DNA from 3 places in the Mesorhizobium sp. U510 genome. Region 3 is predicted to be linked to each of the others. Evidence: predicted binding sites of a transcription regulator. Region 3 holds the regulator's gene; each other region holds the start of a gene.
What was found. Region 3 encodes PhoB, which activates phosphate uptake and scavenging genes when phosphate is short. Its sites were predicted from a motif close to TGTCATNNANCTGTCAT; they were not measured.
Positions count from the first base shown of each region.

Region 1 (5,552 bases), 690 kb from region 3:
TTGATCTGACCGACGATCTGCGGTCCGCCTTTCAGGGCAACGTCACCGCCCAATTCGATACGTTCGACGAAACCGAAAGCAAGGAGCAGGCCGCGGGCGTGCCATTGCTGGAGATCTACAATCCCGTGCGCGAACCCTGGTCGGGCGAGGTGGTGGCCGTCACCGAATTCTTCGAGGTCGCCACTGATTTCAAGGCCACGCTGGCCTCTGCCCTGCTGTCGAGCTGGCTGATCGTGGCCGGCACCACCCTGACGGCTTTTCTGCTCCTGTCGAGCATCGTGCTGCGCGCCAGCCGCACCATCGACGATCAGCGCGGGGCGCTGCGCCGCCAGGTGTCGGAGTTGCAAGGCCTGGTGACGCAAAACAGCGCCTTGCGGCAGCGTGTGCAGAGGGCGTCCCGCCGCGCCACCGCGCTCAACGAACGATATTTGCGCCGGATCGGTGCCGACCTGCATGACGGACCGGCGCAACTCGTGGCCCTGGCGGCGCTGCGCATGGACAGCCCGGTATTCTCCGGCGACGGCCATTGGGGCGAAAACCGCGCGACCGAGGTCGCGATGATCCGCAAGACGCTGGAGGATGCGATGCGCGAAATTCGCGGTATCTGCACCGGTCTCGTCTTGCCGCAGATCGAAACGGCCGCGGCAACGGACATATTGCGGATGGCGGTCGACGAACATCAGCACCGGACGGGAACGTCCGTGCTGCTCACGCTGCCCAGGCATTTGCCTGAGCTCGGCACTTCCGAAAAGATCAGCATCTATCGTTTCGTGCAGGAAGGGCTGAACAATGCCTATCGCCACGGGCGGGCCAAGGATCAGACGGTGCGGGCCGGGATGAAGAATGGCAGGCTTTTTGTCGAAGTGTCGGACGGCGGGCCGGGTTTTGATCCGGCGCGGGTCGACGGGTTGGGGCTCGCCGGCCTCAGGGAGCGGGTCGAAAGCATTGGCGGCCAGTTCGAGACCTTGACCGGAGCGCAAGGCACGCGATTGGTGATCAGTCTTTCGATCGAGGAGCAAGCATGATTGGCGCTATCCGCATCGCTATTGTCGACGATCATCCGCTGTTTCGCGAAGGCGTGACGCGCAGCCTGTCGGAGATCGGAGGTTTCGAGATCGTCGGCGAAGGCGCGACAGCGCAGGATGCCGAACGCATCGCCTCGACGGTGCAGCCTGACATATTGCTGCTCGACATCTCCATGCCGGGCGGCGGCCTGTCCGCGGTTGTCAGCATCCTCGCCGACCATCCTGCCCAGAAGATCGTCATGCTGACGGTTTCGGAGACCAATGCCGATGTAACCACGGCGCTGAACGCAGGCGTGCAGGGCTATATCCTCAAGGGCGTCGGATCGCGCGCGCTCGCCGACATCCTGCGCAATGTGGCTGCCGGCGAGGGCTACCTTACGCCGACGCTGTCGGCACGGCTGCTTTCCGATCTCCAGTCCCCGCAATCTGCCAACGGCGTGGCGGACCGGTTGCGGCAACTGACTGAACGGCAGACGGAAATCCTGCGGCTGGTGGCGGAGGGGCTCAGCAACAAGGAGGTTGCCTTGCGCCTGGAGCTGCAGGAAAAGACGGTCAAGCACCACATGACCGGGGTGCTGTCCAAACTCAATGTGCGAAACCGCACGGAAGCGGCTCTCATGGTGCGCGAGTTCCGCGACCGGGACAGAAACCGCTCTTAGAGCAATTCCAGGAAAAGTGTGAAACGGGTTTCCCGGGCAAAGCGCATGGCGCTTTTCCCTTGGGAATCGCGGCAAAACAAACAGTCAGGCCATTGCGGACCCGCGCAAGGGCCGGACAAGGGAAGATCACCTCTGCCGGGGGCGGCGGAGGTGACGTGTGAAACCGGCCGTTGCCTGCTAGCCAGTTTCACAAGGCCTTTAGACGGCTGACATCGGCCGGCGTGGCCCGGCGGTCGATGATCGTGCGACCCAGCGCATCCTTCATTTTGAAACGGCCGTTTTCGATCTTTTCGGTGATGCCGTCGGGATGTGTGACCGTGATCTTGTTGCCGCTCACCGAGACCTTGTCACCGGTCGCGGCGTTGACATGGCTGACGCCTTTGTCGCTCTGTCCCTTGCCGGATGCCGAGTTGTCACCACTGCCATCCGTTCCGGAATTGCCGCCGTTTCCATTTCCGTTGCCGCTGTTACCGCCGCTGCTGTTACCGCCGTTACCGCCGCCGCTGTTGCCACCGTTACCGCCGCCGCTGTTACCGCCGTTACCGCCGCTGCTGTTACCGCCGTTACCGCCGCCGCTGTTGCCGCCATTACCGCCGTTGCCACCGCTGCCGCCGCCGCCGTTGCCGCCATTGCCACCGCCACCGTTGCCGCCGCCATTGCCGCCATTGGCGGCCTGTGCTGATGCGGCGTCGATTCCGGGGGCGGAGCCGTGCAGGGCAATTCGATAGGGAATGATGGTCAGCGCCAGAGCAGCCGCCGAAACGACCGTCAGCCGGCGGCACCGGGCCGTGATCGATCCGTGCATCCTGATCTCCGTCGATTGAGCCGGCGCGCCCACCCCAACGTTGCAAACAGCAACATCGCCGAAAGATGTATTGGCCGGAAGCGACCTCCGACCGTTGCGTTTGTCCTCCAGGACTTTTGCAAGCGCAAGGTTGGACTAAAGTCCGATGTCACGGTGACAATCATCTCGCGTGGAGCGGCGGAGCAGGTATGATGTCACGAAAATGTGATCAGTTGTCTGTAGGGGTCGAAAGACGACAAAAAAGCTCCAGCCACTCCAAAGCCAGAGGCCCTTCGTGACCGAACATCGCTCTCCCGACGCCCGATTCCGCACCAGCCTGCTCGAGGAAAACGAAGGACCGGCCACCAACCCCACCGACAACCGCACCATGGGCGAGATCATCGCCGCGCGGTTCCCGCGCCGGGGATTCCTGAAGGGATCGCTCGCCGTCTCGGCGATCGCCGCGACCGTCGGCCCGCTGGCCATGATCGCCGCCGACGATGCCCGCGCCGCGGAAGGCTCCGCCTTCAAATTCGACGAGCTCGAGGCCGGGATCGACGACAAGCATCATGTCGCGCCGGGCTACGACGCCGACGTGCTGTTGCGCTGGGGCGATCCGCTGTTTGCCGATTCGCCGCAGTTCGACCCGACGAAACAGTCGGCCGAGGCGCAGGCCAGACAGTTTGGCTACAACAACGACTATGTCGGCTACATCGCGATCGACGGCTCGGCCGAGCACGGCCTGCTCGTCGTCAACCACGAATACACCAACCCGCATCTGATGTTTCCGGGCATCGTTTCGATCGTCGAGAAGGACGGGAAGAAGAAGGCCGAGGTCGCGCCGCTCTCGAAGGAGCAGGTCGATGTCGAGATGGCGGCGCATGGCGGCACCATCGTCGAAATCCGCAAGGTGTCAGACAAATGGCAAGTGGTGCGGGACGGCAAGCTCAACCGCCGCATCACCGCCACCACCGAAATGGCGCTGTCGGGCCCGGTCGCCGGCCACGACCGCGTCAAGACCAATGCCGACCCGTCCGGCACGAAAGTGTTCGGCACTTTCAACAATTGCGCCGGCGGCGTCACCCCTTGGGGCACCTATGTGATGGCCGAGGAGAACATCCACGGCTATTTCTCCGGCGAATTGCCCGAGGGCCACAAGGAAGCCGCCAACTACAAGCGGCTCGGCATTCCGGAAGGTGCCTATGAATGGGGCGCGCATTACGACCGCTTCAACCTCGCCAAGGAGCCGCACGAACCCAATCGCTTCGGCTGGATCGTCGAGGTCGACGTCAACGATCCGACATCGACACCGAGGAAGCGCACCGCCATGGGCCGCTTCAAGCATGAGGGCGCCGAATCCATCGTCGCCAAGGACGGCCGCGTCGTCTTCTATCTCGGCGACGACGAGCGCTTCGACTATGTCTACAAATTCGTCACCAAGGGCACGTTCAACGCCAACGACCATGCCGCCAACAAGGACCTGCTCGACGAGGGCACGCTGCATGTCGCCAAATTCGCCGAGGACGGCACGGTCGACTGGCTGCCGATCGTCTTCGGCCAGGGGCCGCTGACGGCGGAAAACGGCTTTGGCAGCCAGGCCGACGTGCTGATCGAGACGCGGCGCGCCGCCGATCTGCTCGGTGCCACCAAGATGGACCGGCCCGAGGACATCCAGCCCAATGGTGTCAACGGCAAGGTCTATGTCATGCTGACCAACAATTCGAAGCGCAAGGCAGACCAGGTCGACGCCGCCAATCCGCGCGCCGAGAATGCCTTCGGCCACATTATCGAGATCACCGAGACCGACGGCGATTTCACGGCCGCCAAGGGCAAATGGGAAGTGCTTTTGAAATGCGGCGATCCGTCGGTTGCCGATGTCGGCGCCACCTTCTCGACGGCGACGACGGCCCATGGCTGGTTCGGCATGCCCGACAATTGCGCGGTCGATTCGGCCGGGCGCCTGTGGGTCGCTACCGACGGCCAAGGCCCGAAGGCCACCGGCCGCACCGATGGCTTGTGGGCGGTCGACACCGAGGGGGCTGCGCGGGCAACTTCGAAACTGTTCTTCCGCGTGCCGATCGGCGCGGAAATGTGCGGCCCGCTGTTTGCGCCCGACGACCGGACCGCCTTCGTTGCCGTCCAGCATCCGGGCGATGGCGGCGAGGATTGGGAAGGCTTCGGCCGGCCGTCCTACTATGAGGATCCGTCGACGCGCTGGCCGGACTTCAAGTCCGAAATGCCGGTGCGGCCGTCGGTCGTCGCCATCACCAGGCAAGGCGGCGGCAAGATCGCGGTGTGATATCAGGCGGCTGGAGCACGCAGCGGATTTGACCGAGCCCTGCGTGCCGGACCGCCTCCCCAACGTCGATGGATGTTTCCGCCAATCGCCAAGGTTCAAGCCTCGGGAAAGATCGGCAATTTACTGGTGGCGCCCTAACGCGCGTCGAAACGGATTCGTGCGACGCGCGTTAGGTCTTTGTCTTGTGCATGTCGTACGCCCAAAACCGGACCCGCTTTTGGGCGAGATGAATTGGGTCGTTTCCCGGAGCCCGCCACCATGTCGAAGTCAGTCTATGACCGGGGCCTGCTCAAGCCCGGCGACATCGCCAGGCTGCAGCGCGTCTTTGACGAAGTCTGCCTGCGGCGCACAGCTCAGCCCGATTCGCCGGAAGCACGCGAGATCGCGCTCACCCTGCTCGCGCTGCACAATGCCGGCATGGTCGACGGGGAGATGCTGATGCAAGCCGTCGGCTTCCGCCGGCTCGAGCCGAAATCGGCGTGAGGCGTCAGGTCGCTAGAGCTCTTTGTTTCGACGCAATTCCCAAGGGAAAGCGCTCACACTTCCCGGAATTGCGCTAGCGGCCCGCGCCGGCGATCCGCCTGGCGATCGCCTTGCCCAAAATGGCGGCATTGGCGAAGCAGCCACGAATGCTCGGCCGCATACCGGTGAACCACAGGCCGGGCAGTTTCGGGTCGGCTTCACCGCCGTTGAAGAGCGGGACACCCTTGCCGTCGAGCACGCCGAGATCGCCGACCATGCGCTCCAGCCCGGTGCGGTAGCCCGTGGCGGCAATGACGATATCG
Region 1 is NZ_CP180532.1:932,347-937,898, reverse strand. Features, by position in the region: gene ACLGL5_RS06570 (sensor histidine kinase) at 1-1,025, shown strand, start outside; gene ACLGL5_RS06565 (response regulator) at 1,022-1,684, shown strand; gene ACLGL5_RS06560 (hypothetical protein) at 1,872-2,489, opposite strand; gene ACLGL5_RS06555 (PhoX family protein) at 2,764-4,767, shown strand; gene ACLGL5_RS06550 (hypothetical protein) at 5,026-5,250, shown strand; gene ACLGL5_RS06545 (flavin-containing monooxygenase) at 5,324-5,552, opposite strand, start outside.
Region 1: the regulator PhoB is predicted to act here: its motif matches at 2,682-2,698, upstream of ACLGL5_RS06555 (PhoX family protein).

Region 2 (5,552 bases), 1.6 Mb from region 3:
ATATCGCCAACTGGGAAAAGGCGGTCAGGCCCAACACCAAGCTGTTCTTCCTGGAAAGCCCGACCAACCCGACGCTGGAAGTGGTCGACATCGCCGCTGTGGCTGCGCTCGCCAACTCGATCGGCGCGCGGCTTGTCGTCGACAATGTCTTTGCCACGCCACTGCAGCAGAAGCCGTTGCAGCTCGGCGCGCATATCGTCGTCTATTCGGCAACCAAGCACATCGACGGCCAGGGCCGCTGTCTCGGCGGCGTGATCCTGTCGGACAAGAAGTGGATCGACGAGAATTTGCATGATTATTTCCGCCACACCGGCCCCAGCCTGTCGCCCTTCAACGCCTGGACGCTGCTGAAGGGCCTGGAGACGCTGCCGCTGCGCGTGCGCCAGCAGACGGAGAGCGCCGGCAAGATCGCAGATTTCCTCGCCGAGCAGCCGCAGATCGCCCGCGTCATCTATCCCGGCCGCGCCGACCATCCGCAGGCCGCGATCGTCAAGAAGCAGATGTCGGGCGGCTCGACGCTGATCTGCCTCGACGTCAAGGGCGGCAAGCAGGCGGCCTTCGCCCTGCAGAACGCGCTCGACATCGTGCTGATCTCCAACAATCTCGGCGACGCCAAGAGCCTGATCACCCATCCGGCGACGACCACGCACAAGAACTTGAGCGACGAGGCGCGCGCCGAACTCGGCATCGGGCCAGGAACGCTCAGGCTGTCGGTCGGCCTGGAGGATACCGATGACCTTCTGGAAGACATCGCGCAGGCTCTCAAGGCCGCTAAATAGAGGGTCGTCGAGGTAGGTCGTCCGCGCCGCGATCAGGCGCGCGACGACGCCTCTTCCAGTTCGGCCGCCTTGGTGCCGATGGTCATCGCATTGCCGCGCCAGTCGACGGCGCCGCCGAGCCAGCCGCGCCCCCACATGGTTGGAAGCAGCAAGTCCCGCGCAATCATCGCCGCGACCGTGCGCGGCGAAAGGTGCCAGCCCTTGGACCAGGCCAGGGCGCATTCCGGGAGATAAAAGGCCGCCAGCACGGCGATGGCCGTCAGCGGCAGGCTGAAGCCGGCGCTTGCCGCCGCAACCAGCGCAAGCGCCAGCGGCACCACCGCGCCGGTCAGGATTTCCGGCGCGAAGAACCGTGGGAAGGTGACGCGGCGCAAGCGCGCCCAGCGGGCCTGGCGCGACCAGATCGTGCCAAGCGTGCGTCGGCCAAGCGGCTGCTCGAAGGGTGCCGCGACGAGATTGACGCGCAGGCCAAGCCCACTGACCAGCTTGGTCGCGGCGGCGTCTTCGGCGATTGCGGCGGCCAGCGCGCGGATGCCGCCATTGGCATCCAGCATCGGCTTGTTCCACAACATGCTCTTGCCCTGGGCAAAGCCAAGGCCGAGCGCCTCGCCGGCATATTGCCAGCGCGCCTGCAGCGTGTTGAGGAAGGCGCATTCGACCTCGGCCCAGAAGCCCTCCGGCCGCGAACCGATCGGTGTCGAGCAGACAAGGCCGGTGTCCGGCCGCCACGCCGCCATCAGATGCTGGACGTAGTCTCTCGGCATCAGCACGTTGGAGTCGGCCAGGACAACCCAATTGTGCCGCGCGGCTTCCCAGCCCTTGACGCAATTGTTGAGCTTGGGATTGGCGCTGACGCGGTCGTCGCCGATCAACAGCCGGGCCGGCACTTTTGGAAAGCGGCCAATGGCGGCACGGATCAGCCTGACCACTGGGTCGTCTCCATGAGCGACGCAGAAGATCAGCTCGTAGCGGGGCCAGTCTAGCGAGAAGGCGCGCTCCAGCGTCTCCTGCGTGAACGGCTCGACGCCGCGCGAGGGTATGACAATCGATACCGGCGGTTTGCCGGCCGGCGGTGCGATCGTCGTGCGCCGTCTCAGCTGTGAGGCGGCGAGAAGGATACTTGCAGTGTTTGAAAGGATAAGAGCAGTCGAAAGCGAGGCGGCTATGAGAGCGAGTTCCATCGAGATCTGGTCACTCCAGAAGAGACGGCCCGCATCGTGGCCGTTTTCAACAGTTCGACAGAGCGCCGAGTCGCCCGGTTCGTGCACACCACCATTGTCATGTGTCACTTAAATGACATTCTTTGCCGGCACCTGCGTTTCAAGACGAGGCGCGACAAGACGCGCACGTTGACCTGCTCGCCGGGAGCGCCGAAAGGTTCTGTTGGTTTGAGCATGATCTTTTCCGAAAACCGGTTCCCACTTTTCGGGATCATGCTCTAGATTGTTTTGGAGCCGCTTATGTACCGCGCCGTCACGCGCAAAATCGAAGTGCAGGTCAGGCCGTTCTATCTCGAGGACCGCTCCGATCCTTCCGAGAACCGCTATGTCTGGGGCTATCAGATAACGATCGACAACCAGTCGGACGAATTCGTGCAGCTTCTGTCGCGCTATTGGCACATCACCGACGGTGCCGGCCGAGTCGAGGAAGTGCGCGGCCCGGGCGTCGTCGGCGACCAGCCCGAACTCAATCCCGGCGACAGCTATCAATACACGTCCGGCTGCCCGCTCTCGACGCCCTCAGGCATCATGGTCGGGCACTATACGATGCGCAACAAGCGCGGCGAGACCTTCGACATCGCCATCCCGGCGTTCTCGCTGGATCTGCCGGGGACGCGGCGGACGGTGAATTAGCGTCCTTCTCCCCGTTCCACGGGGAGAAGGAATGGCTTTACTGTGCGGCAAATTCCGCCGGATCGAAGTCGTACTGTGTCGAGCAGAATTCGCAGGCGACGTGGATGCCGCCATCCTCGGTGCTGTCCTCGATCTCCTGCGCGGAGAAGCCCTCGAGGATGCCGCGGATCTTGTCGCGCGAGCATGAGCACTGGTCGGCCACGGGAACGCCGCCGAAGACGCGTACGCCATGCTCGTGGAACAGGCGATAAAGCAGCCGTTCGGCACCGATCGTCGGGTCGATCAACTCGGTCGGCTCGATCGTGCCGAGCAGCGCCAGCAATTCCTGCCAGGAATTGTCCGTGGGATCATGGATCTCCTCGCGTGGATCGCCGTCGCCGCCGTGCAGGTCCGGAACGCGCATGCGCTCGGGCGATTGCGGCAGGAACTGCGCCAGGATGCCGCCGGCGCGCCACTGCTCGCGCGCCCCGCCGACGCCTGGCGTCAACAGCTTGGCGACCGAGAGCCTGATATCCGTCGGGATCTGCTCCGACTGGCGGAAATAGGTGCGCGCCGCGTCTTCCAGGGTTTCGCCATCGAGCTGGACGATGCCCTGATAGCGCTGCGTATGGGCGCCCTGGTCGATGGTCAGTGCCAGCACGCCGCCGCCGAGCAGCGTCTGCTGGGACGTTTCGCCTGCGGCGACCAGCGCCTCGAGCCTATCGGCATCGAAGCGCGCATAGGCGCGCAGCGCCGACGGCGTGGTGAAATCCGCCACCAGCATGTCGACCGGCCCATCGGTGCGGGTCTGCAGGATGAACTTGCCCTCGAATTTGAGCGAGGTGCCGAGCAGCACCGTCAGTACACAGGCTTCCGCCAGCAGGCGGGCGACCGGCTCGGGATAATCGTGGCGGCTGAGAATGGCGTCGAGCATCGGCCCGAGCTGCACGGTACGGCCGCGCACGTCGAGCGGGCCGACCTCAAAGGGCACGACATGATCGTCGCCGGCATAGCCGAACTCGCCGAGTTTGGGGTGATGTTCAGTCACTTGATGCGTTTCCAACATGACAAAGCTCCAGGGCGCGGCCATGCCGCCCCCTGGGGTGCATGCGTCCAAACGCGCTTGATTTGCGTGATGCGGCGCAGATAGGCATCGCGCCCCCGCAGATCAAGCGCCCGGACCTTTCAAACTCCAAGCCACCTCAAGCCCCAAGACACTTCAAGCCCCAAGACACCAGGCAAGCACCGCCTTCTGGGCGTGGAGCCGGTTCTCGGCCTCGTCGAAGACCACCGAATGGGGTCCGTCGATAACCTCGTCGGTCACTTCCTCACCGCGATGCGCCGGCAGACAGTGCATGAACAGCGCATCCGGCTTGGCATGCGCCATCAGCTTGGCATTGACCTGGTAGGGCGAGAACACGTTATGGCCGCGGGCGCGATGCTCCTGGCCCATCGACACCCAGCAATCGGTGACGACACAGTCGGCCTGCTCGACGGCTTCCTCGGGCGAGCGGGTGAAGTGGAGCTTCCCGCCATGGGCCTTGGACCAGTCGATATGCTTCTGCGCCGGCTCGCTGCCTTCCGGCACGGCGACGTTGAGGTTGAAGCGGAACCGCGCCGAGGCTTCGAGCAGCGAATGCAGCACATTGTTGCCGTCGCCGGTCCAGGCGATGGTCTTGCCGGCCACCGGACCGCGATGCTCCTCGAAGGTCATGATGTCGGCCATCAGCTGGCACGGATGGGTGTCATCCGTCAGCCCGTTGATCACCGGAACCGTGGCGTTCTCGGTCAGCTCCAGCAGCCGCTCATGCGAGGTGGTGCGGATCATGATCGCGTCGACATAGCGCGACAACACCTTGGCGGTGTCGGCGATGGTCTCGGAGCGGCCAAGCTGCATTTCGGTGCCGGTCAGCATGATGGTCTCGCCGCCGAGCTGGCGCATGCCGACATCGAAGGAGACGCGCGTGCGCGTCGACGGCTTGTCGAAGATCATCGCCAGCACCTTGCCTTCGAGCGGCCGGGTGCGCTCGCCGGCCTTGAGGCGCGCCTTTCGCACCACCGCGTCGTCGAGCATGACGCGCAGGTCGCCCTCGGAAACGGTGGAAAGATCGGTGAAATGGCGAACTGACATCAGCAATTTTCCGGAATTACTTCGCGGCGGCCACGGCGATGGCATCCGCCAGGCCTTTGGCACCGGCGCGGATGCGGTTGAGCGCTTCGTGGATCTCGGCGTCCGTGACGGTGAGCGGCGGCAGCAGGCGAATGACGTTGTCGCCGGCCGGAACCGCCAGCAAATGCTGGTCGCGCAGTGCCATGTTCACCTTGTTGTTGGGCATGGCGCATTTGAGGCCAAGCATGAGGCCGGTGCCGCGGATGTCTTCGATGACATCGGGAAACTCGTCGGCGATCGCCGCCAGACCTTGCTTCATCAGCAATGCCTTGCGCTGGACGTCTTCGAGGAAGCCGTCTTCGAGCACCACGTCGAGCACGGCATTGCCGACGGCCATGGCCAACGGATTGCCGCCAAATGTGGTGCCGTGCACGCCAGCCGTCATGCCGACAGCTGCTTCGTCGGTTGCAAGGCAAGCGCCCATCGGGAAGCCGCCGCCAATGCCTTTGGCGATCGCCATGATGTCGGGCGCAACACCTGACCATTCATGCGCGAACAGCTTTCCGGTGCGGCCAATGCCGCACTGGACCTCGTCATAGATCAACAACCGGCCGTGCTGGTCGCAAAGCTGCCGCAGCCGCTTCAGGGACTGCGTCGGGACCGGGCGGATGCCGCCCTCGCCCTGCACCGGTTCGATCAGGATCGCGGCGGTTTCCGGCGTGATCGCCTTCTCGGCGGCATCGATGTCGTCGAAGCCGACCTGGTCGAAGCCTTCGACCTTGGGGCCGAAGCCTTCAAGGTATTTGTACTGGCCGCCGGCCGCGATGGTCG
Region 2 is NZ_CP180532.1:1,841,841-1,847,392, reverse strand. Features, by position in the region: gene ACLGL5_RS10870 (O-succinylhomoserine sulfhydrylase) at 1-779, shown strand, start outside; gene ACLGL5_RS10865 (ceramide glucosyltransferase) at 812-1,960, opposite strand; gene apaG (Co2+/Mg2+ efflux facilitator ApaG/CorD) at 2,240-2,632, shown strand; gene ACLGL5_RS10855 (Hsp33 family molecular chaperone) at 2,670-3,701, opposite strand; gene argF (ornithine carbamoyltransferase) at 3,831-4,742, opposite strand; gene ACLGL5_RS10845 (aspartate aminotransferase family protein) at 4,759-5,552, opposite strand, start outside.
Region 2: the regulator PhoB is predicted to act here: its motif matches at 2,062-2,078, upstream of ACLGL5_RS10865 (ceramide glucosyltransferase).

Region 3 (5,552 bases):
TATGGCCGCTTCTCGAAGCTCACCACGGTGGTGCGCTTCATCAACGACATCCTGCTGTCGGCGCCGTCGATCATCATCGGCCTGTTCGTCTATGAGCTTATGGTGCGGCCGATGGGGCATTTCTCGGCGATCGCCGGTGCCGTAGCACTCGCCATCCTGGTCATCCCCGTCGTCGTGCGCACCACCGAGGACATGCTCAACCTGGTGCCCAACGCCTTGCGCGAAGCCGGCACCGCGATCGGCGCGCCGCGCTGGGTGGTCATCCGCTCGGTTGCCTATCGCGCCGCGCTTTCGGGCATCGTCACCGGCATATTGCTGGCCATCGCCCGCATCTCCGGCGAGACCGCACCGCTTCTTTTCACGGCGCTGAACAACCAGTTCTGGTCGAGCAATCTCAACGCGCCGATGGCCAGCCTGCCTGTCACCATCTTCCAGTTCGCTCTCAGCCCCTATGAGGAATGGCAGCAGCTGGCCTGGACCGGTGCACTCATAATCACATTGACGGTTCTCGCGCTCAGCATCTTTGCGCGCAGCCTGACCGGACGCAGAGAGGACAAATGAGCCAGATGTTGTCTCCAGACATGACGATCGCCGCCGAGGCGGTGACCAAGGCCAAGATCGAGGTCAAGAACCTCAACTTCTACTACGGCCAGTCGAAGGCGCTGAAGGATATCACGCTGTCGCTGCCCGAGCGCAGCGTCACCGCCTTCATCGGCCCGTCGGGTTGCGGAAAGTCGACGCTGCTGCGCGTCTTCAACCGCATCTACGAGCTTTATCCCAAGCAGACCGCCGAGGGCCAGGTGCTGCTCGACGGCCAGAACATCCTCGACCGTTCGCAGGATCTCAACCTGCTGCGCACCAAGATCGGCATGGTGTTCCAGAAGCCGACGCCGTTCCCGATGTCGATCTACGAGAACATCGCTTTCGGCGTCAGGCTCTACGAGAAGATCAGCAAGGCCGAGATGGACGGCCGTGTCGAGCAGGCGCTCAAGCGCGCGGCGCTGTGGACCGAGGTCAAGGACAAGCTCAATGCCAGCGGCCTCAGCCTGTCGGGCGGCCAGCAGCAGCGGCTGTGCATCGCCCGCACCGTGGCGGTGAAGCCGGAGGTGATCCTGCTCGACGAGCCGGCCTCGGCGCTTGACCCGCTGTCGACCGCCAAGATCGAGGAGCTGATCGACGAGTTGCAGGCCGACTACACGATCGTCATCGTCACCCACAACATGCAGCAGGCGGCGCGCGTCTCGAAGCAGACCGCCTTCATGTATCTGGGCGAACTGGTCGAGTTCGACCGCACCGAGAAGATCTTCACGTCGCCTCGCGAGAAGCGCACGCAAGACTACATCACCGGCCGCTTCGGCTGATCGCACGCATACGAGGACCAGGATCATGGCCGAACACACAGTCGCAGCCTTCGACGAGGATCTCGGACAGATCAGCAGGCTGATCAGCGACATGGGCGATCTCGCCGGCTCGATGGTCGGCGGCGCCACCAAGGCACTGCTGAACTCCGACAATGCTCTCGCTCAGCGCGTCGTCTCCGACGACGCCATCATGGATGCGCGCCAGCGCGAACTCGACGACCGCGCCATCACGCTGATCGCCAAGCGCCAGCCGATGGCCGACGACCTGCGCCATGTCGTCGGCTCGATCCGCATGGCCGGCGACCTCGAACGCATCGGCGACCTTGCCAAGAACATCGCCAAGCGCGTCGGCACTGTCGGCCTCAGCGCCACGCCGCGCGACCTGTCGCATTCCATCGACGCCATGGCGCAGCTGGTGTTGATCCAGGTGCAGGGTGTGATCGAGGAGTATGCGGCGCGCGATGCCGCGGCACTGGCGAAGCTGCGCGCCGACGACGAGCGCATCGACGTCAAATACACCTCCGTCTTCCGCGAATTGCTGACCTATATGATGGAAGACCCGCGCAACATCACGGCTTGCACGCATCTGTTGTTTTGCGCCAAGAATCTCGAACGCATCGGCGACCATGTGACCAACATCGCCGAGAATGCGTACTATGTCCTGACCGGCACGCAACTGCCCGCCAATCGTCCAAAACAGGACGAGACGGCGATGTCGGCGCCGGCGGCCTGAGCGCAGGGGTAATCAATCGATGATCGCACCACGCATCATGGTGGTGGAGGACGAGGAGCCGCTCGGCGTGCTCCTCCGCTACAATCTGGAATCGGAGGGTTACCAGGTCGAGGTGGTGACCCGCGGCGACGAAGCCGAAATCCGCCTGCAGGAGAACGTGCCCGACCTCCTTGTGCTCGACTGGATGGTGCCGGCGGTGTCCGGCATCGAACTCTGCCGGCGCCTGCGAATGCGGCCCGAGACCGAGCGGCTGCCGATCATCATGCTGACCGCCCGGGGCGAGGAAAGCGACCGTGTACGTGGGCTCTCCACCGGCGCCGACGACTATCTGGTCAAGCCGTTCTCGACGCCGGAATTCATGGCCCGCGTCAAGGCGCTGCTGCGCCGCGCCAAGCCGGAAGTGCTGTCCAGCGTGCTCAAGGTCGGCGATATCGTGCTCGACCGTGAATCGCACCGGGTCTACCGCAAGAAGAGCGAGATCCGGCTCGGGCCGACCGAATTCCGCCTGCTCGAATTCATGATGCGGCACCCCGGGCGCGTGTTCTCGCGCAGCCAACTGCTCGACAATGTCTGGGGCGAGACGATCTACATCGACGAGCGCACCGTGGACGTGCATGTCGGCCGGTTGCGCAAGGCGGTCAACAATGGCCGCATGCCGGATGTCATCCGCACCATCCGTGGGGCGGGCTACGCGATCCGCGAGGATTGAGCACGAACTGACTCAGGCGACGTTTTTCTTCGCGGCAGGGCCTGCTTTCGTTTGCACGCCGGGCGCGAAAATCTCCTGGTCGACGAAGGTCAGCGCGCGCATGGCACAGCCTTCGCGGATCAGCGGCAGTTCGTTCGGCTCGGTGTCGAAGGAGATCGATTTCGAGTGCTGGCCGCCGGCGGTCTGGGCGATGGCCTCGCGCAATGCCGGCTCGATCAGGTCGAAGGCAGCGGCGCTGACGCCGACCATGGCGACGGGCGCGGGATCGATCAGCGCAAACAGGCTGCCGAGGCCGTAGCCGAGTGCCTCCCCGGCCTTGCGGTAGGCTTCGCGCTCGGGCCCGTCCCGTTCCCGTGCCGTCGCGGCCAGCGCCCGCATCTGCGCGTCGCTGACATCGGCCACCGGCTCGGTGTCCTCGCTGAGCTGCCTGGCGTTGCGCCAGATGGCGTAATTGCCGGCATAGGCCTCGACACAGCCGCGCCGCCCGCAGCGGCAGAGCGCGCCGCCCGGCCGGTGGATCATGTGGCCGAATTCGCCGCCTGAGGAATGGGTGCCAGTGAACAGCTCGCCCTTCAGCACCAGCCCCATGCCGATGCCGTGCGAAAGCAGGATGGCGATGAAGTCGTCGCGGTAGCGCTCGGGATCGCGCCAGCGCAGCGCCACCGCCATCATGTTGCAGTCGTTTTCCATGGTGGCGGGGATACCGAACTCTGCTTCGAGTATGTCTGCGAAGGCGATGTCGGTCTGCGGTGTGATCGGCGACCACAGCATCGCCCGGGCCTCGGTGTCGGTGATGCCCTGGATCGCCAGCGCGATGCGGGCGACGCTGCGTACGTCGATGTCGGGATCCTCGAGGCGCCGCCGCACTATGGCCACGCACTCGCCGATCAGCGCCTCGCGCGACATGGTCAGCGTGTCCAGCCGGCGCTGTTCCTCCGATATCACCTGGCCGGCATAGTCGATGACTGCGACCGACAGGAAATTCAGCGACAGCACCACGGTCATCACAGCCGCGGCCTCCGGATTGAGGCCGAGGCCGACCTGCGGCCTGCCGCGTTTCAGCGCGCCGGCCTCGCTCGGCTTGCCCTCGGCCAGGATGCCTTCACCGATCAGGTCGGAGGAAATCGCCGATATGGTCGAATGGCTGAGGCCGGTGGTCGCTGCGATCTCGGTGCGCGAGGGCCGGCCGGCCCGGCGCACGGCCGCGATCACCATGGCGCGGTTGCGCCGGCGCAGATCGTCGTGGCGGATTCCGACCGACATGTTTTTTCACATCCTCCCGGTCGCCGCGGTTCTTCCGGTCCTCCCTCGAACGCTGCCGGCGATACGGTCAAATACTGGCAGAAGCGGCCTGTGCTGTCATTTATTTATTGCGAAGCTCGAAAAAAATTCAGAGGGACATCAAAATCCATCAGAATCGTTGTTGACAGCGTTCCGGTGTTGGATCAGTGTTTTTTCGAGGCTCGAAAAAATAGGGCCTCTGTGCCGGCCTTAGGGCCAGTTGGTCGCGCCATACGCGGCGCAGGGAGGAATATCATGAAGAGATTCACAGCCGCCATCCTGGCGGGTGTCGCCATGTCGCTGACGCTTGCGTCGGTCGCGCAGGCGAAGGACAAGGTCATCGGCGTTTCGTGGTCCAACTTCCAGGAAGAGCGCTGGAAGACCGACGAGGCCGCCATGAAGAAGGCGATCGAGGCCGCCGGCGACAAGTATATTTCCGCCGATGCGCAATCCAATCCCGGCAAGCAGCTTACCGATGTCGAGAGCCTGATCTCGCAGGGCGCCAATTCGCTGATCATCCTGGCCCAGGATGCCTCGGCCATCGGCCCGGCCGTGCAGAAGGCGCTGGACGAAGGCATTCCGGTCGTCGGCTATGACCGGCTGATCGAGAACAAGGACGTCTTCTACCTGACCTTCGACAACAAGGAAGTCGGCCGCTTGCAGGCCAGCGCGGTGTTCAAGGCCAAGCCGGAAGGCAACTATGTCTTCATCAAGGGCTCGGGCGCCGATCCGAACGCCGACTTCCTGTTCGCGGGCTCGATGGAAGTGCTCAAGGCTGCCATCGACAGCGGCAAGATCAAGAATGTCGGCGAGGCCTATACAGATGGCTGGCTGCCCGCCAACGCCCAGAAGAACATGGAGCAGTTCCTGACCGCCAACGACAACAAGGTCGACGCGGTCGTCGCGGCCAATGACGGCACCGCCGGCGGCGTCGTCGCGGCGCTGACGGCGCAGGGTCTTGCCGGCACCGTGCCGGTTTCGGGTCAGGACGGCGACCATGCCGCGCTGAACCGCATCGCGCTTGGCACCCAGACCGTGTCGGTGTGGAAGGACGCGCGCGAACTCGGCAAGAACGCCGCCGAGATCGCCTCGCAGCTGGCCGACGGCAAGAAGATGACCGACATCGCCGGTGTGAAGGACTTCACGACGCCCGGCGGCAACACCGTCAAGTCGCTGTTCCTGACCCCGGTGGCCATCACCAAGGACAATCTCAACGTCGTCATCGACGCCGGCTGGATCAAGAAGGACGAAGTCTGCGCGGGCGTCGCCGCCGGCAGCGTCGCCGCCTGCAACTAAAACGGCGCAATACCGTTCGATATCGACGCCGCGGCCCAAAAGCCGCGGCGTTTCTCAAGGGGCTTCCCGCTTCAAATGACCGCGGAAAGCAAATAGCATCCATGTTCGGTACCCGCGCCAGACGGTAAACCGGTGGGAGGATAGCATGACCGACACGACCTCTAATCAACCG
Region 3 is NZ_CP180532.1:242,724-248,275, reverse strand. Features, by position in the region: gene pstA (phosphate ABC transporter permease PstA) at 1-561, shown strand, start outside; gene pstB (phosphate ABC transporter ATP-binding protein PstB) at 558-1,361, shown strand; gene phoU (phosphate signaling complex protein PhoU) at 1,387-2,094, shown strand; gene phoB (phosphate regulon transcriptional regulator PhoB) at 2,114-2,803, shown strand; gene ACLGL5_RS02990 (ROK family protein) at 2,816-4,066, opposite strand; gene xylF (D-xylose ABC transporter substrate-binding protein) at 4,340-5,380, shown strand; gene ACLGL5_RS02980 (sugar ABC transporter permease) at 5,526-5,552, shown strand, end outside.